DNA from 4 places in the Mesorhizobium sp. M1088 genome. Region 1 is predicted to be linked to each of the others. Evidence: predicted binding sites of a transcription regulator. Region 1 holds the regulator's gene; each other region holds the start of a gene.
The links. Region 1 encodes LexA, which represses DNA repair genes until DNA is damaged. Its sites were predicted from a motif close to TGTTCNNNNTGTGTTCNG; they were not measured.

Region 1 (5,035 bases):
GGTCAAATGATCGTCGCCGCGGATGATGTGGGTAATGCCCATGTCGTGATCGTCGACGACGACGGCATGCATGTAGGTGGGATTGCCGTCCGAGCGCAGAATAATGAAATCGTCGAGATCCTTGTTGGGAAAGCGCACGTCGCCCTGGACGCGGTCATGCACCACCGTCTCGCCGTCTGTCGGCGCCTTGATGCGGATCGCCCCCTTGGCGCCGGGCGGCGCCTCCGACGGGTCGCGGTCGCGCCAGCGCCCATCATAGCGGGGCGGAAGCCCCTTGGCTCGCGCTGCCTCGCGCATCGCCTCCAGCTCCGCCGGCGTCGCGTAGCAGTAATAGGCCTTGCCCGAGCGCACCAGCTCCTCGGCCACCTCGCGATGGCGCGGCGCGCGCTCGAACTGCGAGACAGGTGCGCCGTCCCAGGTGAGTCCGAGCCAGGAAAGTCCGTCGAGAATGGCTGCCGTCGCCGCATCGGTGGAGCGCTCGCGGTCGGTGTCCTCGATGCGCAGCAGCATCGTGCCGCCCGTGTGCTTGGCATACAGCCAGTTGAACAGCGCCGTGCGCGCGCCGCCAATGTGCAGATAGCCGGTGGGCGAGGGGGCAAAACGGGTGACGACCTTATCGGGCATGGAACTCTCAGGCGGGCGAAGGAAGTGGGTTTGCGGACTTTCGCGCGTTGCGCGTTCATGTAGCATAGGAGGTAGAGGGCGCAAGGGGCAGACCCGATGGCTGTGCGAGGCCGTGGTGCGGGCGAGGGCGAGGACGTTGGCAGCGACGTCAGCGAACGCTTGCTGTTTGCCGCTCCCCCGCCTGTCCTGCCGGCACCGGCATTGCTACCTGCTCCGCGCTTCGATGCTCCGTCGCTGCCGGCCAGCGACCCAGCAGCGGTTCTCGGGCCCGCGGGCGAGCCCATCGTACGCCTGCCCAGGCGTTTCCGCCTCCCGTCACCGTCCCGTATCCGCAACAGCGTAACCACGGCGGCCGGTCTGGAACTCGACCGCGGCATCGCCTTCCTGCTGGTGCCGGTGTTCCTCGCATGCGGGGTGGTCGTTTATTTCGGGCTGTCGGTGGAGCCGGCCTTTCCACAGCCGATCGCAATCGCGCTCCTCGCGACCCTTTGTGCCGTCGCCTCGCGGTCATGGCCCAGGACGCGCCTGTGCTTCATGGTGGCGCTGCTCTGCGCGCTTGGCGTACTTGCCGCCAAGTTCGAGACATGGCGTGTCGGAACGCATATGCTCGGCTCCGAAATCTCGACGCGGCTGACGGGTCGCGTCGTATCGTACGAGCCCATGGCGAGCGGCCGCATCAGGCTGACAATCGATGTGATCTCAACCGCCAGGCCGACACTGCGCTACATGCCGGAACGGGTCCGCGTTTCGGCGATGAAGATACCGGCTGAGCTGACCGCCGGTTCCGAGATCACCGGCTATGTGCGGCTGCTGCCGCCGACCGGCCCGGTGCGGCCCGACAGCTATGATTTCTCCTTCGACAGCTATTTCGCCGGTATCGGCGGCAGCGGCTTTTTTCTCGGCAATCCGAAAATCGTGTCGTCGGACAGCATGCCGCTTGCCGCGCAGCTTTCTTCCGCGATCGAAGACGCGCGTGAATCCATCGCCGACCATATCCGCAGCCGCATCGGCGGTGCCGAGGGCGAGATTGCTGCTGCGCTGATCGTCGGCGTGCGCGCCGGCATTCCCGAGGAGATCAACGAAGCGATGCGGCGCACCGGCATCTACCACATCATCTCCATCTCGGGGCTGCATATGGCGTTGGTCGCCGGCACCATCATGGCGCTGCTGCGGGGTGCCTTCGCGCTGTTTCCCGATTTCTCATCGCGACGGCCGGTCAAGAAATATGCCGCGGCCGCCGCGCTTTTTTCGATTGCGGCCTACCTCGTCTTTTCCGGCATTGTCGTGGCGGCCGAACGCAGCTTCATCATGCTGGCGGTGATGCTTATCGCCGTGCTGTTCGACCGGGCCGCGCTCACCATGCGCAACCTGGCGATCTCGGCCATCGCGGTCATCCTGGTGTCGCCGCACGAGGTGGTCGGTCCGAGTTTCCAGATGTCCTTCGCCGCGACGGCGGCCCTTGTCGGCGCCTATGCAGGCTGGTCCGATTACCGCGCCGGCAGGGCCACCACGCCGCCGCCGCGGCAGTCGCCGCTACGCTTTGCCACTCGAAAGGTCCTGCTGGGCATGTGCGGTCTGGCGATGACCTCGATCATTGCAGGGAGCGCCACGGCGCTTTTCGCCATATGGCATTTCCAGCGCGTGGCGCCGCTCAGCCTGTTCGCCAATCTGGCCATCATGCCCATCGTCTCACTGGTCGTCATGCCCTTCGCCGTTCTCAGCGCGCTGGCGATGCCGTTCGGTGCGGATGGCCCTTTTCTCTATGTCATGGGCAAGGGGCTGACGGCGATGATCGCCCTGTCCGGGTGGATCTCGGAGCGCTCGCCGATCGATGCGGTCGGGCTGATTTCGCTGAGATCCGTCCTTCTGGTGACGATCGCCCTCGTCATTGCCAGCATGGCGACGACGTGGTTGCGGCTGGCGGCACTTCCTTTTGCGCTCGCCGGCTTGCTGACGACAACGCAGACACGCATACCCGACGTATTGGTCTCGGAGGACGCACGGCTGGTCGCGCTGCCGATCGGCAGCGGTGAACTCGCGGTCAACCGGGCACGCCCGAATGAGTTCACCATCGACAACTGGAAACGCGCGCTCACATCAGAGGCTATCGTCACGCCGGAAACACCTGGAAAGAACGACCCGCAATTCGACATTGCCGATCCGGCCGACCTACCGCCGGGCATGCCGTTCATTTGCACGGACGGCCTCTGCCTTGCCAGGCATCCATCCGGCGCGATCATCGCGCAAGCCAAGGACCGCGATACTGCGCGGCCAGCCTGCGCCTTTGCCAGCTTGATCGTCATCGACGACGCCACCGCCCATAACCCCTGCTACTACGACCGGCTGGTCCTCGTCGTCACCAAACGGCAACTGGCGCGCGCGGGAAGTGCCGCCGTCTATTTCGATCCACAAGCGGCAACACGCGCCGAGATCCGCTTCGCCGTCGAAAAATCATACCGGCCCTGGCACGTGCAGCGGAAATTTTCACGCGCGGCACGGGGCCTGCCGCCATACCGCCGGGCCGACAACCCCAAAGCCGGCGCCAAGGGCGGAGCTCAGTAGCGGCGGATCAGTCCGACGAGCTTGCCCTGCACCTTGACCCTGTCTGGTCCGAAGATGCGCGTCTCGTAGGCCGGATTGGCGGCTTCCAGGGCGATCGAGGCGCCCTTGCGGCGGAACCGCTTCAGCGTCGCTTCCTCCTCGTCGACCAGTGCCACCACGATCTCACCGGGGCTCGCCGTATCGGCATTGCGGATGATCACCGTGTCGCCGTCGAAAATGCCGGCCTCGATCATCGAATCGCCTTTGACCTCGAGCGCATAATGCTCGCCGCCCATGATCATATCCGGCGGCACCGAAATCGAATGCGTCTGGTGCTGGATGGCGTCGATCGGCACACCGGCAGCGATGCGGCCCATCACCGGGATCGAAACGGCGGCGACGACATCGTCGTCATTTCCGGCTGCGGGCACGCGCGACGATGTCGGCTTGCCTTGCCGAGGGGCGCCTTGCCCAAGACTACCCTGGATGACACTCGGCGAGAACTTGCGTGCCGCATTGAGGCCGGGGGCGATCGAGTCAGGCAGGCGTAGCACCTCCAGCGCACGGGCCCGGTTGGGCAAACGGCGAATGAAGCCGCGCTCCTCCAGCGCCGTAATCAGCCGGTGGATTCCGGATTTGGAAGCCAGGTCGAGCGCTTCCTTCATCTCGTCGAATGAAGGCGGGATACCGCTTTCCTTCAACCTTTCGTGGATGAACATAAGCAGTTCGTGTTGTTTGCGTGTCAGCATAGCGACCCCCAACAGAATCAGAAAAACAAACCCAGAACAAACACTATCTGTTCCAGTTGTGTTCCGCAACTGTTTAAAGTTTAATGAATGCGTTAAGGCTCGGGAAACAAACGACGTCCCCTACCGGCGTACCGCATTTTCACCGCCGCGAGCCTCATCGCCTTGATTCTGCTTTCGTTTGCGCCCTTCTGGCCTCCTAGAAGGCGGCACTGGCATCGGCCGTCGGTCGGCAAAAGGCACGGAATTGAACCCGTATCGACTGTGCGGTTTGGTCAATGCACCGTGAACGAAACGAACTCAAAACGCCAACCTCGGGTTAAGTCCCGGTTTCCACCGCCTGGTCAGGCTGCTTCTCGCCGGTGGAGCCTTGCTGCGCGCAACCAAGTAATGGAAGAACAGTCGATGCGTGTCCGGCGTTGCGTTGGATCTTGGGGGAGCAGACAAATCATGACAGGAATTCCCGATCTCGTGGCCATAAAGGCGATGGATGCCGCGGATCCGCTGCGCGCGATGCGCGACCGCTTTGTGTTGCCGCAAGGAGTGATCTATCTCGACGGCAATTCGCTAGGAGCTGCTTCACGTGCCGCTTTCGATGAACTGCACAAGGCCGCGACCGAAGAATGGTCGCATGATCTCATCCGCGCATGGAACACGGCCGGCTGGTTCAACATGCCGCTTGAACTTGGCGACCAGCTCGGGCGCCTGATCGGGGCCGCGGCCGGCCAGACAGTGGTCTGCGACACGACATCGGTCAATATCTACAAGCTGCTGCACGCCGCCATGGCCATGCGACCGGAGCGGCAGGTCATCGTCGCCGAGGGCGATAGTTTTCCGACGGACCTCTACATGGCCGAGGGTGTGGTTTCGACGCGAAAAGATACGCTGCTGCGCCTCTCGGGAGTCGACGCGCCGACCATCGAAGAGCTGATCGACGAACGCACCGCTGTGGTGCTGGTCAACCACGTCAACTATAAGTCGGGCGAACTGCGCGACATGCCGGCGCTGACGCGCAGGGCTCAGGAAGCCGGGGCGATGATCGTCTGGGATCTCTGCCACACCGCCGGCGCGATGCCAGTCGAACTCGACAAGGCAAACGCCGATTTTGCCGTTGGCTGCACCTA
Region 2 (5,035 bases), on a different contig from region 1:
CTCCTTCAGCTCCTGGAGGTCGTCGGGTTTTTCCGGCGTTTCCTTCCTGGCCGGTTCGGCCGGCGCTGCTGCCGGCGCCGAGCCCGCGGGCGGGAACGGCGTGAACAGCCGCATGGCGTTCTGGAACATTTCCATGTTACGCCGCGTCTGCTCCTCCAGCACCTTGATCGGCGTAGCGATCTTCATCATGTCCATCGGCGACTTGCCGAGGGCATCTTTCATCTGCTCGCGAAAGCGCTCCTGCTCCTTCGAGAAGGCCAGCATCGACTGCTCGAGAAAGCTCGGCACGATCATCTGCATCTGGTCGCCATAATAGGCGATGAGCTGACGCAGGAACGGGATCGGCAGCATGTTCTGCCCGTCCTTGTTCTCCAGCTCGAAGATGATCTGGGTCAGTACCGGATGCGTGATGTCGTCACCGGTCTTGGCGTCCTGGACAGTAAAGTCCTCGCCTCTTTTGACCATTTCAGCGAGATCCTCGAGCGTCACATAGGTGCTGGTGCCCGTATTGTAGAGACGGCGATTGGCATATTTCTTGATAACAATAGGTTCGTCTTTTGCGGCCATCTGCATCCTCCCCGGACACCGGGCAGCTTAAGTAAGCCGCCGGTAACGATTGCGCCTTTTTAAAGGATATGCGCAAAAGCGCCATGAATCCAAGCAGTTTGTGCAGTGCGGGAACATTTTATGCTGCGCAGCACGGACGGGCCGCCGTCGCAGCGACGGGCGGCATACTTGCGGGAGTGGGACGCCATGCCCATTTCGGGTTTGACTCGGGTTGTGGAAAGGGCAAGAAAAGTCCCCGACGGCACCCGAAATCGTTCCCCGAAAGCCTGGAGAAGAACATGTCCGCTTCCAACGCCATCGTTGTCGCCAGTGCAGCGCGCACGCCCGTCGGCTCCTTCAACGGCGCCTTCGCCAACACCCCAGCCCATGAATTGGGTGCCGTCGCCGTCAGGGAAGCGCTGGTCCGTGCCGGCGTCGACGGCAAGGAGGTGGACGAGGTCATTCTCGGCCAGATTCTGACCGCGGCTCAAGGGCAGAACCCGGCGCGGCAGGCGGCAATGGCTGCCGGCGTACCGCAGGAGGCGACCTCCTGGGGCCTGAACCAGCTCTGCGGCTCGGGCTTGCGCGCCATCGCGCTCGGCATGCAGCAGATCGCCCAGGGCGACGCGAGGATCATCGTTGCCGGCGGCCAGGAATCGATGTCGATGGCTCCGCATGCACAGCATCTGCGCGGTGGCGTCAAGATGGGCGATTTCAAGCTGATCGACACCATGATCAAGGACGGCCTGACCGATGCCTTCTATGGCTATCATATGGGCAACACCGCTGAGAACGTCGCCCGCCAGTTCCAGATCACCCGCGACGACCAGGACCAGTTCGCACTGGCTTCCCAGAACAAGGCCGAGGCCGCGCAGAAAGCCGGGAAATTCAAGGACGAGATCGTTGCCTTTACAGTCAAGGGCAGGAAGGGCGACACCGTCGTCGACCAGGATGAATACATCCGCCACGGCGCGACAATCGATGCCATGACCAAGCTCAAGCCCGCCTTCGACAAGGAAGGCACGGTAACTGCTGCCAATGCTTCCGGCATCAACGACGGCGCCGCCGCCGTGGTGCTGATGACCGAAGCGGAAGCCGCAAGGCGCGGCATCACACCGCTGGTGCGCATCGTTTCCTGGGCGACCGCCGGTGTCGACCCGCAGATCATGGGGACGGGACCGATCCCCTCCTCGCGCAAGGCGCTGGCCAAGGCCGGCTGGTCGGTTGGCGACCTCGATCTGGTCGAAGCCAACGAGGCCTTTGCCGCGCAGGCCTGCGCCGTCAACAAGGACATGGGCTGGAATCCGGCCATCGTCAACGTCAATGGCGGCGCCATCGCCATCGGCCATCCGGTCGGCGCCTCGGGCGCCCGCATCTTCAACACGCTGGTCTACGAGATGCGCCGCAGAAGTGCCAAGAAAGGCCTTGCCACGCTGTGCATCGGCGGCGGCATGGGTGTTGCCATGTGCGTGGAAGCATTGTGATGAGATAAGCGATACGAATAGGATGCTGGCGCAAAGCGAGTAGGGAATAGAGGGCAAACCCCCACCGCTTCAACGCTCAGTCATCTGCATTTCCCGGGAGGACATATGACAAAGGTTGCAATCGTCACAGGCGGGTCGCGCGGCATCGGCGCGGCGATATCGGTCGCCTTGAAAAGCGCCGGCTATTCGGTCGCCGCAAACTACGCCGGCAATGAAGAAGCGGCGGCAAAGTTCAACGCCGCGACCGGCATCCCGGTCTATAAATGGTCCGTCGCCGACTACGAGGCCTGCGCCACCGGCATCAAACAGATCGAAGCCGATCTCGGTCCCGTCTCGGTGCTGGTCAACAATGCCGGCATCACTCGCGACGCGATGTTCCACAAGATGACGCGCGAGCAATGGAAAGAGGTCCTCGACACCAACCTTTCCGGCGTCTTCAACATGACGCATCCATTGTGGGGCGGCATGCGCGACCGCAAGTTCGGTCGCATCATCACCATCTCCTCGATCAACGGCCAGAAAGGCCAGGTCGGCCAGGTCAATTATTCGGCCTCGAAGGCCGGCGATATCGGCTTCACCAAGGCACTGGCCCAGGAAGGCGCGCGCGCCGGCATCACCGTCAACGTCATTTGCCCCGGCTACATCGCCACCGAGATGGTCAAGGCAATGGACGAGAAGGTCCTCAACGAGCGCGTCATCCCGCACATCCCGGTCGGCCGTCTCGGCGAGCCGGAGGAGATCGCGCGCTGCGTCGTCTTCCTCGCTTCCGACGATGCCGGTTTCATCACCGGCTCGACCATATCAGCCAATGGCGGCCAGTACGTCGCCTGATCGTTTGTCTTTACGTTGAGACAGATCCTCGCTTGGACGAACGGGCCTGCAAAACGGCCCGTTTCTATAGCGGTCTTCCCGTTGCAAGATCTCGATGCAGCACGCTGCCCCAATCCGGCACGCAAAGGTTAACGGCAAACTCGCAGCTTGTGCAAAAGCCGCCCGGCAGCCTGTGGATTCTCGGTGGAAAAGCTGTTCACGACACAACATGTTGCGGTGAACAAACCAAGAAACTTCAGCTATCGCTGATTCGTCGCCGATTCGTTCCGGCTTTGAGCGGAGCGTTAACGGCGAGAGCTGAAAACACCCGCGAAATGATTAAAGCGCATTAGGAAACATCAATAATTTCATAATGTTGTGCGAAGCAGGTGGCCAGCCACGACCATTCACCGGCAAAGGTTAACCGCAGTGCTCGCTTGGATGCCGCTTGCATAAATCGGGCCAGTTTCCGTGATTCAGCATGTGGTGAGGTATGTCGACAGAAAACCCAGATGTAGCCGTGAACAAACCCTGAATCAGCGCGAGTCAGTGATTCGTCGCTGATTCGTTCCAGACTCGTTCCAACTGTTAATCGGGAACAGATTTTCTGGCTTCGAACCAACCAATCGGCCTGCCCTCGGCATATTCCGCTTTCGCTTCGCGCCCGAAATCCCTATGTGTCGCCTGTCATACGCGGCCAATATGGGCGCGCTCCCGACAATGCGAGGCAGAGAGCCTTATTTCCAGGCCGATGAACATCCATCCGAAACATACTGAACCGCTGATCCTGTCGGGTCGAGACGTGACGGCCGTGCTCGGCCCGACCAACACCGGCAAGACCCATCTCGCCATCGAACGCATGGTGGCGCACGAAAGCGGCGTCATCGGCCTGCCGCTCAGGCTGCTTGCCCGCGAGGTCTATACGCGCGTCTGCGAGAAGGTCGGCGCCCATAAGGTGGCGCTCATCACCGGCGAGGAAAAGATCCAGCCGGCGGGCGCGAAATACTCGGTCTGCACCGTGGAAGCGATGCCGCGCGAGACCGACGCCGCCTTCGTTGCCATCGACGAGGTCCAGCTCGCCGGCGATCTCGAACGCGGCCACATCTTCACCGATCGCATCCTGCATCTGCGCGGCCGCCAGGAGACGCTGCTGCTGGGCGCGGCCACCATGCACGGCATTCTGCAGCGCCTGCTGCGGGGCGTGTCGGTGGTGACGCGACCACGCCTCTCGCATCTTGCCTATGTCGGTTCGAAGAAGCTGACCCGCCTGCCGCGGCGCACGGCGATCGTCGCCTTCTCGGCCGACGAGGTCTATGCCATCGCCGAGCTGATCCGCCGCCAGCAGGGCGGTGCCGCCGTCGTGCTCGGCGCACTCAGCCCGCGCACCCGCAACGCCCAGGTGGCGCTGTTCCAGTCGGGCGACGTCGACTACCTCGTCGCCACCGACGCCATCGGCATGGGCCTCAACCTCGACCTCGACCACGTCGCCTTCGCCCAGAACCGCAAATTCGACGGCTACCAGTACCGCAACCTGACGGCGGCCGAGCTCGGCCAGATTGCCGGCCGCGCCGGCCGGCATCTGCGCGACGGCACCTTCGGCGTCACCGGCCAGGTCGATCCGCTGGATGATGAACTGGTCAACAAAATCGAGGCGCATGATTTCGACCCGGTGAAAGTACTGCAGTGGCGCACCGCGCATTGCGATTTCGCCAACCTTGATGCGCTGAAGCGCTCGATTGAGACCAACGCTCCGGTCGAAGGCCTGACGCGCGCGCTGCCGGCAGTAGACGCGCAGGCGCTCGAGCATCTGTCGCGCGACGAGGACGTCCGGGCACTCACCACCGATGCCAGGCGCGTGGCGCTGCTGTGGGAAGCCTGCGCGCTGCCCGACTACAGGAAGATCGCGCCGGCCCAGCACGCCGACTTGATCGCCTCCATCTACATGGACCTTGCCAGGCATGGCCATGTCGACGAGAACTACATGGCCGAGCAAGTGCGCCGTGCCGACACAACCGAAGGCGACATCGACACGCTGTCGCACAGGATTGCCCAGATCCGCACATGGACCTTCGTTTCCAACCGGCCCGGCTGGCTGGCCGATCGGGCACACTGGCAGGAAAAGACGCGCGAAATCGAAGACAGATTGTCGGATGCGCTGCATGAGCGGTTGACGAAACGTTTTGTAGACCGCAGGA
Region 3 (5,035 bases), on a different contig from region 1:
TGCGCAGGGCAAAGATCCAGTCCGAACGCGTCGGCCGCGTCAGGCCAGCGATCCGCGTGCCGATATCGTCCTTCAGCCGCGCCCAGGTCAAGTGCTCGTCTCCAGCTCAGAAGGCCAAGCTAGCGGCGGGAGCTCAGATATCCAGCACTTCCGTCTCGGCGAATTCCGCGCGTTCCTGGATGAAGCGGAAACGGGCCTCGGGCTTGGTCCCCATCAATGCGTCGACCGCATCCTTGGTCGCCGCCTCGGCATCGATAACGTCGACCCTGAGCAGCGTGCGCTTTTTCGGGTCCATGGTGGTTTCCTTGAGCTGGGCAGCCATCATTTCGCCCAGCCCCTTGAAGCGGCCGATTTCGACCTTGCCGCGCCCGGTGAATTCGGTGCGCAGGAGTTCGTCCTTGTGCGCATCGTTGCGGGCATAGGCGACCTTGCCGCCTTGCCGGATCGAATAAAGCGGCGGCACCGCCAGATAGAGATGGCCGCCGCGGACCAGGCTCGGCATCTCCTGGTAGAAAAAGGTGATCAGCAACGAGGCGATATGGGCGCCGTCGACGTCGGCATCGGTCATGATGATGACCCGGTCGTAACGCAGGTCCTCGTCGCGATATCTCGAGCGCGTGCCGCAACCAAGCGCCTGGATGAGGTCGGATATCTGCTGGTTGGCGGCAAGCTTGTCGTTGCCGGCGCTGGCGACGTTGAGGATCTTGCCGCGCAGGGGCAGCACCGCCTGGCTGGCGCGGTCGCGCGCCTGCTTTGCCGAACCGCCGGCCGAATCGCCCTCGACGATGAACAACTCGGCACCGGCGGCGGCATTCTGCGTGCAGTCGGCGAGCTTGCCGGGCAGGCGCAGCTTGCGCACCGCACTCTTGCGCGACACTTCCTTTTCCTGGCGGCGGCGCACCCGCTCGTCGGCGCGCGCGATCACCCATTCGAGCAGTTTCGAAGCCTCCTGCGGATTGTCGGCCAGCCAGTGGTCGAACGGGTCGCGGATGGCGCTTTCGACGATGCGGATCGCCTCGATCGTCGCCAGCCTGTCCTTGGTCTGGCCGACGAATTCCGGTTCGCGGATGAACACCGACAGCATGCCCGCCGCCGAGATCATCACATCCTCGGAAGTGACGATCGAGGCGCGCTTGTTGCCGACCAGGTCGGCATAAGCGCGCAAGCCGCGCGTCAGGACGTTGCGGAAGCCGGCCTCATGCGTGCCGCCTTCGGCGGTCGGAATGGTGTTGCAATAGGAATTGATAAAACCGTCGCCGCCGAACCAGGTTACCGCCCATTCGAGCGAACCGTGGCCACCCTGCTTCTCGCTCTTACCGGCAAACATTTCACGGGTCACCTGGAATTCATCGCCGAGCGAGGCTTTCAGATAATCCTTGAGGCCGCCCGGAAAATGGAATTCTGCCTTGGCCGGCGTCGTATCCTTTTCCCTGATCAGCGACGGGTCGCAGGTCCAGCGGATTTCGACACCGCCGAACAGATAAGCCTTTGACCGCGCCATGCGGTAGAGCCGCGTCGGCTCGAAAGCAGCGCCCTTGCCGAAAATCTGCTCGTCTGGATGGAAGCGGATCTTCGTGCCGCGGCGGTTGTGCACCTCGCCGAGCTGCTCCAGGCCGGTCACAGGAATGCCGCGCGAGAACTTTTGCCGATAAAGTTTCCTTCCCAGCGCCACCTCGACCTCGAGATGGTCGGACAGCGCGTTGACCACGGAAACGCCGACACCGTGCAGGCCGCCGGACGTCTCGTAAACCTTGCTGTCGAACTTGCCGCCTGAATGTAGCGTCGTCATGATGAGTTCGAGCGCCGGCTTCTTGAATTTCGGGTGCGGATCGACCGGAATGCCGCGGCCGTTGTCGGTGACGGACAGGTATCCGTCGGCGGAAAGCTCGACATCGATGAAGGTCGCATGGCCGGCGACCGCCTCGTCCATCGAATTGTCGATGACCTCGGCGAACAGATGGTGCATCGCCTTGTCGTCGGTGCCGCCAATGTACATGCCCGGGCGGCGGCGCACCGGCTCCAGGCCCTCCAGCACTTCGATGTCGGCGGCACTATAGCTCTCGCTGGCGTCGCGGGCCGCCGGCCGCTTCGCCGCCTGCACGAGCGGGTCGGCCGGGCGCGCGGCGGCGCGAGCCGGTTGCGGCTGCTTGTCGAATTTGGCGAAAAGATCGTTATTGTCGTCCATGCCGGTCCTGGATTCCGATGCTGCGAATCACCACCCGATACTGCCACGCTTTTGGCGGGCAGGCGACGGAGGTTCCTGTTACGTTCGAGGATAGGGCTTCTTACTGCAAAACCATTCGACAACCAAGCGGCGGAAATGGGGTCGAGGGTGGAGCATCGACGCTTTGTAAACCCTGTCCGAAGGTTACGCCGCAAGATTGGCTGAAAAAACGGTATTTGCGGACTGTCGCTGACCTATAATGCAGCGAAACCCTCAAGAGGCTGTCGCTTAAGCATGTTGGATTACAGTTCGCTCCTGCTCGCGGCGGCGCTGTCGGGCACGTGCCTTAGCATCACCATGTTTGCGATCTGGTTCAGCGCGCCAAAGGCACGCTTTGTGCTGACGGTGGCCTGCGGCATTCTCGTGCTGGTCGCACATGTCGTGTTGTTCTGGCATTACACCAGGGATCCAAGCGCCTGGCTTTGCCAGATCGTGCTTGTGCTTCTCAGCCTCGGCTTCCTGATCATCTGCCTGTCGGCCATGCAATACCTCGGCATAGGCGACTACAGGCGAGCCATCTTGCCGACCTTGGTTGCGATGGCCGTTTGCGCGGGCGCGACGTATCTCGGGTTTGATGGTGTCGGCTTTATTGTCACCTACGCGACGGTAACGGCGCTGCTCTCGCTCATCGGGGCGATGTTCTGGATTGAGGGTGGTCACGATCGCCGGATATTGCTGGTCGTCTCGTTCCTGAGCGGCGTCTGTGCCCTGTCGTTCGGACTTTGCGGCGCGGTCCTGCTGGTCACGGGCCAATGGGTGCTCGGTGTAGCACCGGACAATTGGGCCGAGCGGGTGAATTCCGTCGTGGCCGTCGCCTGCATGACCGGGCTCGGCGCATTGACGCTCTCCCTGCACCATTTGCAGGCGCAGATCGAACTGAAGGCCGAGACGATGACCGATCCATTGACCGGGCTGATGAATCGGCGGGCGTTGACGGCACTCTACGGCGAGCGGGTCTTCGGTCCGTTCATGTCCGTTGCCATGTTCGACCTTGACCATTTCAAGAGGACGAACGACGTATTCGGTCACCCGGTCGGCGACCAGGTTCTGTGCCGCTTTGCCGCCGTCATCAGGAAATACGCCCGGACCGGCGTCGACGCCTTCCGGTTGGGCGGCGAGGAATTCGTGCTCGTCATGTCGCGGATGACGGAAGAGAAGGCCTATGACATTGCGAGCAAGATCAGCGTCGCCTTCGGCACGGAAGTCGTGGCCACCCAACTCGGTCCGTTGCGAAGCACAGTCAGCGGCGGCATCGGCTTTGGCGGAACAAACGGCACCGGTCTCGACGATGTGCTGGCCGAAGCCGACGCAGCACTCTATGCGGCAAAGCGCGCCGGGCGAAATCGCGTCGTCGTCCGGGACCGGGCGAGCAAGGCCGACGGGCCGGCCTTGCGTTCTGCCTGATTGAGGTTTCTATCTTCTTGTTAGACCCATGATCTTGTCCGAAAACCGGATTCCACTTTTCGGGATCATGATCTATTCCGCCGCACCCAGATATTCCGACAGCGGCGGGCAGGAGCAGACAAGGTTGCGGTCGCCGGCGACATTGTCGATGCGTGACACCGGCGGCCAGTACTTTGCTGCGGTGTCGGCATCGCCGGCTGGATAGGCTGCCTCCAGACGCGAATAGGGATGGGTCCACTGGCCGGCCAATGCCTCGGCGGCGGTGTGCGGCGCGTTGACCAGAGGATTGTCGCCCAACGGCCATTCGCCCTTCGCCACCTTGGCTGCCTCGCCGGCTATGGCGATCATCGCCTCGCAGAAACGATCCAGCTCGCGCTTGGGCTCGGACTCGGTCGGCTCGACCATCAGCGTGCCGGCCACCGGGAACGACATGGTCGGCGCGTGGAAGCCATAGTCGATCAGCCGCTTGGCGATATCGTCGACGCTGATGCCGGCGCTGTCCTTGAGCACGCGGGTGTCGAGGATGCATTCATGCGCGACGCGTCCGTTGCGCCCTTTGTAAAGCAGTGGGAAATGCTCGCCAAGCCGCGTCGCCACATAGTTGGCGGAGATGATCGCCGTCTCGGTCGCCTGCTTCAGGCCGGAAGCGCCCATCATGCGGATATACATCCAGGTGATCGGCAGGATGGAGGCACTGCCGAACGGTGCCGCCGCCACGGCATGGGCCGAGCCTTCGGTGACGTGGCCGGGCAGATATGGCTTCAGATGCGCCTTGACGCCGATCGGGCCGACGCCGGGGCCGCCGCCGCCATGCGGGATGCAGAAGGTCTTGTGCAGGTTCATGTGGCAGACATCGGCGCCGATATCGCCGGGACGGGCGAGGCCGACCAGCGCGTTGAGATTGGCGCCGTCGAAATAGACCTGGCCGCCATGGCTGTGGACGAGGGCACAAAGGTCGCGCGCGCCCTCCTCGAATACGCCATGCGTCGAAGGATAGGTGAACATCAGCGCCGCAAGGTTGTGCGCATGCTCGGCCGCCTTGGCCTGCAGGTCGACCATGTCGATATTGCCGTCCTCGGTGCAGCGCACGACGACGACGCTCATGCCGGCCATGGCAGCACTTGCCGGATTGGTGCCATGCGCCGAGGACGGGATCAGGCAGACGGTGCGATGGCCTTCGCCGCGCGACAGATGATAGCCGCGAATGGCGAGCAGCCCGGCATATTCGCCCTGGCTGCCGGCATTGGGCTGCAGGGTCACCGCGTCGAAGCCGGTGATCTCGGCCAGCCAGCCTTCCAGCTCGTCGATCATGGCGCGATAGCCTGTCGAATGGTTTGCCGGCGCGAAGGGATGCAGGTTGGCGACATCAGGCCAGCTCACCGGCATCATTTCGGCGGCGGCGTTGAG
Region 4 (5,035 bases), on a different contig from region 1:
GGGTTTCCCGGCGCTGGGTCTGGTGCTCGTCAATCCCGGCACTGCCGTCTCGACGGCCGACGTGTTCGAGGCGCTTGGCCGCCGCGACAATGCGGGACTGCCGCCGCTGCCGCGCAGCCTCGACTTCCACAGTATCCGCAACTGGCTGGAGATCACCCGCAACGATCTCGAGCCTGCGGCGCGCGCAATCCAGCCCGCCATCGGCAAGGCGCTTTCCGTGCTCAACAAGGCCGGAGCCGGTTTTGCCAGGATGTCCGGCTCCGGCGCCACCTGCTTCGGGCTGTTCGAGACCGGCAATGTGGCCAAGCGCGCGGCCGTCGATATCCGCGGCCGCCATCCCGACTGGTTTGTCGCGGCGACGCGAAGCGTGACATCGGAGGCTGACGCCCATGGCCAGGATTGACGAGAGCCGCCCCTTCGTTCCCGTGCGCATCGCGGTACTGACCGTTTCCGATACGCGCAGCCTCGCCGACGACAAATCCGGGCAGACGCTGGCCGACCGCATTGCCGAGGCCGGCCATGTCCTGGCCGCCCGCGACATCGTTACCGACGACCGCGACAAGATCCGCGACAAGGTCCTGGGCTGGTCGAAGGACGATGCGATCGATGTCGTCATCACCACCGGCGGCACCGGCTTCACCGGCCGCGACGTGACGCCGGAAGCGCTGGAGCCGATCTTCGAAAAGCGCATGAACGGCTTTTCCGAAGTGTTCCACCGCATCTCCTACGACAAGATCGGCACTTCGACGATCCAGAGCCGGGCAACCGGCGGCGTCGTCAATGCCACCTTCGTCTTCGTGCTGCCGGGCTCGCCCGGCGCCTGCAAGGACGCCTGGGACGGCATCTTGAAGCCGCAGCTCGACTACCGGCACATGCCCTGCAACTTCGTCGAGATCATGCCGCGGCTGGACGAGCATTTGCGGCGCGGCTGAGACGAACCGGGGTATCAGCCAAGCGACCTTGGTTTAGCGAATGACCGGCTCGCCGTGAAAACGCCGGCGCGACGGCGGCGAGACGCCGAAGCCGACTTCCATCATCAGCCGCGGCGTGCGCGTCGGCACGGTGCCCATATGGAAGCCGAACGGATCCTCGACAAAGCCGAGGCCGGCCGGCCCGGTCAGCGTGACCGGGCTCTGCTCGCCGTAGACGCCCAGCACCTCTTCCGCCGAATGGCCTACCAGCAGCGTCAGCTGATGCTTCAGGATGCGGCGGTTGTGGGAGCCGCGGACATAGACATGCGGCCCAGTGTCGGCGTCGACCGGCACCAGGTAGAAAAAGAACTTCAGCATGCGCCAGTCGTCGAGGTCGAAATGGTATTTGCCGAGCGAGGCCATGTTCTTGTCGGCGTCCGAGACGCCACCGGTCGGAAAGCTCCACCAGACGCGGGTGGTGATCAGCTTGGCCTGGCTGCCGAGATAGTGCGCTGCGATATCGAGAAGCAGCGGATCGCGCTGCACGGCGACCGCAGCGTTGCAGTCGAGGACCCGTTCGAAATAGTGACCGCTGAGCAGCGGGCGGCCGAAATGCTTTTCGGCATCGGCGTGTTTTTCGGGCAGGAATTCCAGCCGACGGTCGAAATTGCCGAAGCATGGCGTGCGCTCGGCGAAGCGGACAATCTCCTCATGGATGGCGGCCGGCAGCATCAGGCCCGAATAGAGCCCCTCCGTCCGCAGCGCGCCGACGACGGCATCGCGATCGACGCCGGCGAACATCGTTTCACCGACATTGCGCGCCGGCGGAACGGGCTTTGCACCGCGCCAGTGCAGGCGCCGCGCCGGCATGGTGCGGGCCAGCATGAACATCGGCAGCCATGCCGGATTCTCGCGAAGGTCGGAAAGATAGGTCGGGATGCGGGCGGCGATGCGGCGCAGCGTGCCGCCGTTTCGTGCGATCGCCTCGAGGCTTGCAGCGCCGGACTTGTCAGGGCTTGAAAGGGTCATCGGGGTCCTCAAAATGTCGAGGGAACAGCATCGACGTTAGTCGTCGCCGCTCCGGCACACCCCAAACCCTATTCGCCCATATCGCCGGGAATGGTAACCCCCGGCCAGATTTTGTGCAATGCACAATAAACGACGACCCGCCAGAAAATGTGCTTGGGCGGAGTTCCCATAACCGGGACGGTAAGCCGTCACTTCCGCGGCGCGACCCAGATCTCGGCGTGGAGCCTCCTGGTCGCCAGGCCGCGGGCGATCGCTTCGGCGCTGCGGGCGTTCTTCGACAGCGCCGCGGCCTGACGCTTGCTGATCACCAAGCCTTCGGCGAGAGCGCGATTTCCGGCAAAGACGCGCGACAGGAATGGCGTGCGGCTGCCGCGTGCCCGCGAGAACCGCGCCGCCATGGTTTGCCTGGCGGTATGGGCGACGACCTCGTCGATCCAGCCCTCTCCCAGCCGCGCGCCCGGTTCCAGCAAGAGCAGCCAGTCGCCCTTGGCCTGCCTGATGCCGGCGGCGATGCCGCCGCTGACATAGTGGCAGCCGGCATGTTCGGCGACGCGGTGCGTCTGATCGGTCGAGCCGGTGTCGCAGACGAGAACGTCGCGCACCACGCCTTCGACCGCGCCGCCGATCAGCGAGGCGAGCGTGCGGGCAAGGCCCTCCTCGTCATTCAGGGTTTCGATCAGGACGCTGAGCATGTTTAGCCGAATAGCGGAAAGCGGTGGGCAGCGCCAGTTTTTGCGGCGCACCGCGAGAAAGTTCTTGCTTTGTTCTCATCGATGCGATAGGAATACATTCATGAGCAGAGCGATTCGACAGCGGGCGGACAGTCCCTGGGAAAGGGCCAAGATGGAACAGATCGTGCGTGCCGATATTGCAGCCTTCGGCGCTGGCAGGGCCGAGATGGCGAATGCGATGATCGAGCAGAGCGGCATGCGCGTCCGTCCCGACCGCAATCGCGGCAGGTCGGCGGGCATCAATCCGTCCGGCCGTTTCGAGCCGGTCAGCAGGCATGTGTTCGACGATGGCTGGAATTCGCTGGAGGAGCTGCCGCCGTTCAGGACCGAGGTACAGGTCGAGAAGCCGCGCACCATCATCACGCGCAACGAATCGCCCGACATCTCCTTCGACCGCTCGATCAATCCCTATCGCGGCTGCGAACATGGCTGCGTCTATTGTTTCGCGCGGCCGACGCACAGCTTCATGGGCCTGTCGCCGGGGCTGGATTTCGAATCGAAGCTGTTTGCCAAGCCGGATGCGGCGCGGCTGCTCGACAAGGAATTGTCCAGGGATAATTACCAGCCGCGCACCATCGCCATCGGCACCAATACCGATCCTTATCAGCCGATCGAGAAGCAATACCGGATCATGCGCGAGATCCTCGAAGTGCTGGAGGCGCGCGGGCATCCGGTCGGCATCGTCACCAAATCGGCGCTGGTGACACGCGATATCGACATTCTGTCACGCATGGCCGAACGCGGGCTGGCCAAGGTGGCATTGTCGGTGACGACATTGGACAGGATGCTGGCCAGAACGATGGAGCCGCGAGCGTCGACGCCGACCAAGCGGCTGGAGGCGATCAGGCAGCTTTCGGACGCCGGCATTCCGGCCTCGGTGATGGTCGCGCCGATCATCCCCGGACTGACCGACCCGGAGATGGAGCGCATCCTCGATTCGGCGCAGGCAGCGGGCGCGCGCGAGGCCGGCTATGTGCTGCTGCGCCTGCCGCTGGAGGTCGCGCCGATCTTCAAGGACTGGCTGCTGCGCCACTATCCCGACCGCTATCGCCACGTCATGTCGCTGATCCGTTCGATGCGCGACGGCAAGGACTACGATTCGGAATGGGGCAAGCGCATGAAAGGCTCCGGTCCCTATGCCTGGCAGATCGGCCGGCGTTTCGAGATAGCTGCCAAACGGCTCGGCCTCAACGCCGAGCGGCGCTCGCTCAGGACCGACCAGTTCGTCCCCGCCGCCAAGGCTACGGAGCAGCTGATGCTGCTGTGACAAAGCGTCTCGCGCCAGCCGGTTGAAACGGCCGGCAACGGGCAAAAAATCCCGTCCGGCCTGTCCTGTCCCCGGGCTTGCAGACGGTAGCCCCTCCTGGTCCGGTGCCCCGCCCGACCCGGAGGGACTTGCGGAGAATCGGAGCCGATGCGAACCTCGCCGCACCATGGCTCGCCCACGTTCCGATTCTCCGCTTCTCTTCGAAATCGTCGAGAAACCCGACTTCTCGTTCGAGACGAGGGCGATGGCCGAAGGCCTTTGGCCGGTGGCGGGGATGGACGAGGCCGGCCGCGGCCCGCTCGCCGGGCCGGTGGTGGCGGCAGCGGTGGTGCTCGATCCCGCCAACATCCCCGACGGCCTCGACGATTCCAAGCGGCTGACGCATTTGCAGCGTGAGGCGCTGTTCCTGAAAATCCTCGGCTCCGCACTCGCCGTATCGATGGCCTCGGTCAGCGCCGAAGGCATCGATGCCTCCAACATCCTCAAGGCCAGCCTGGAGGCGATGCGCCGTGCCGTGGCCGGCCTGTCAATCCGGCCGAAGCTGGCACTGGCCGACGGCCGCGACGTGCCGCCCGGCCTGCCCTGCGAGGGCAAAGCACTGATCAAGGGCGACCAGCGCTCGCAATCGATCGCCGCAGCCTCGATCGTCGCCAAGGTGATGCGCGACCGCATGATGTGCGGCTGCGGCAGCCATCATGCGCGTTACGGCTTCGAACTGCATATGGGCTACGCCACTGTGCGCCATCGCACGGCGATCGATCTGCACGGGCCAGTGGCACGGCTGCACCGCGCCTCCTTCGCACCGTTCCGGTTCGGCGGCACCGAGGTGCTGGAGGAAGAGGGTTTTTCGGGTTTGGATTGACATTTGCGAAGGCGGCTAGGCGCGGATCTCCCCCCTCGAGGGGGAGATGGCCGGCAGGCCAGAGGGGGTCGCCTCGCGTGAAGCGCCAACGTTCTCTTTCGTTCCATAGGGCGTCGCGCCAGGACGTACCGACCCCCTCTGTCGCCTTTGGCGACATCTCCCCCTCGAGGGGGGAGATTACGCGCTCAGTCGCTTTCGCCAACAAAAAAGCCGCCAAGTTTCCCGGGCGGCTTCG

Region 2: a site for LexA is predicted at 3,407-3,424, ahead of NKH49_RS09410 (helicase-related protein). Genes of this name have one in related genera too.
Region 3: a site for LexA is predicted at 2,256-2,273, ahead of parE (DNA topoisomerase IV subunit B). Genes of this name have one in related genera too.
Region 4: a site for LexA is predicted at 2,692-2,709, ahead of NKH49_RS01670 (PA0069 family radical SAM protein). Genes of this name have one in related genera too.

Annotation. Positions count from the first base shown of each region.
Region 1 is NZ_JAMYMO010000016.1:13,971-19,005, forward strand. Features, by position in the region: gene gltX (glutamate--tRNA ligase) at 1-624, opposite strand, end outside; gene NKH49_RS19265 (ComEC/Rec2 family competence protein) at 721-3,186, shown strand; gene lexA (transcriptional repressor LexA) at 3,180-3,914, opposite strand; gene kynU (kynureninase) at 4,362-5,035, shown strand, end outside.
Region 2 is NZ_JAMYMO010000005.1:269,285-274,319, reverse strand. Features, by position in the region: gene phaR (polyhydroxyalkanoate synthesis repressor PhaR) at 1-567, opposite strand, end outside; gene NKH49_RS09420 (acetyl-CoA C-acetyltransferase) at 846-2,030, shown strand; gene phbB (acetoacetyl-CoA reductase) at 2,136-2,861, shown strand; gene NKH49_RS09410 (helicase-related protein) at 3,592-5,035, shown strand, end outside.
Region 3 is NZ_JAMYMO010000003.1:170,198-175,232, reverse strand. Features, by position in the region: gene NKH49_RS05490 (FUSC family protein) at 1-91, opposite strand, end outside; gene parE (DNA topoisomerase IV subunit B) at 134-2,185, opposite strand; gene NKH49_RS05480 (GGDEF domain-containing protein) at 2,459-3,628, shown strand; gene gcvP (aminomethyl-transferring glycine dehydrogenase) at 3,701-5,035, opposite strand, start outside.
Region 4 is NZ_JAMYMO010000001.1:320,641-325,675, reverse strand. Features, by position in the region: gene NKH49_RS01690 (4-(cytidine 5'-diphospho)-2-C-methyl-D-erythritol kinase) at 1-403, shown strand, start outside; gene moaB (molybdenum cofactor biosynthesis protein B) at 390-932, shown strand; gene NKH49_RS01680 (phytanoyl-CoA dioxygenase family protein) at 966-1,940, opposite strand; gene NKH49_RS01675 (glycosyltransferase) at 2,129-2,632, opposite strand; gene NKH49_RS01670 (PA0069 family radical SAM protein) at 2,784-3,938, shown strand; gene rnhB (ribonuclease HII) at 4,105-4,800, shown strand.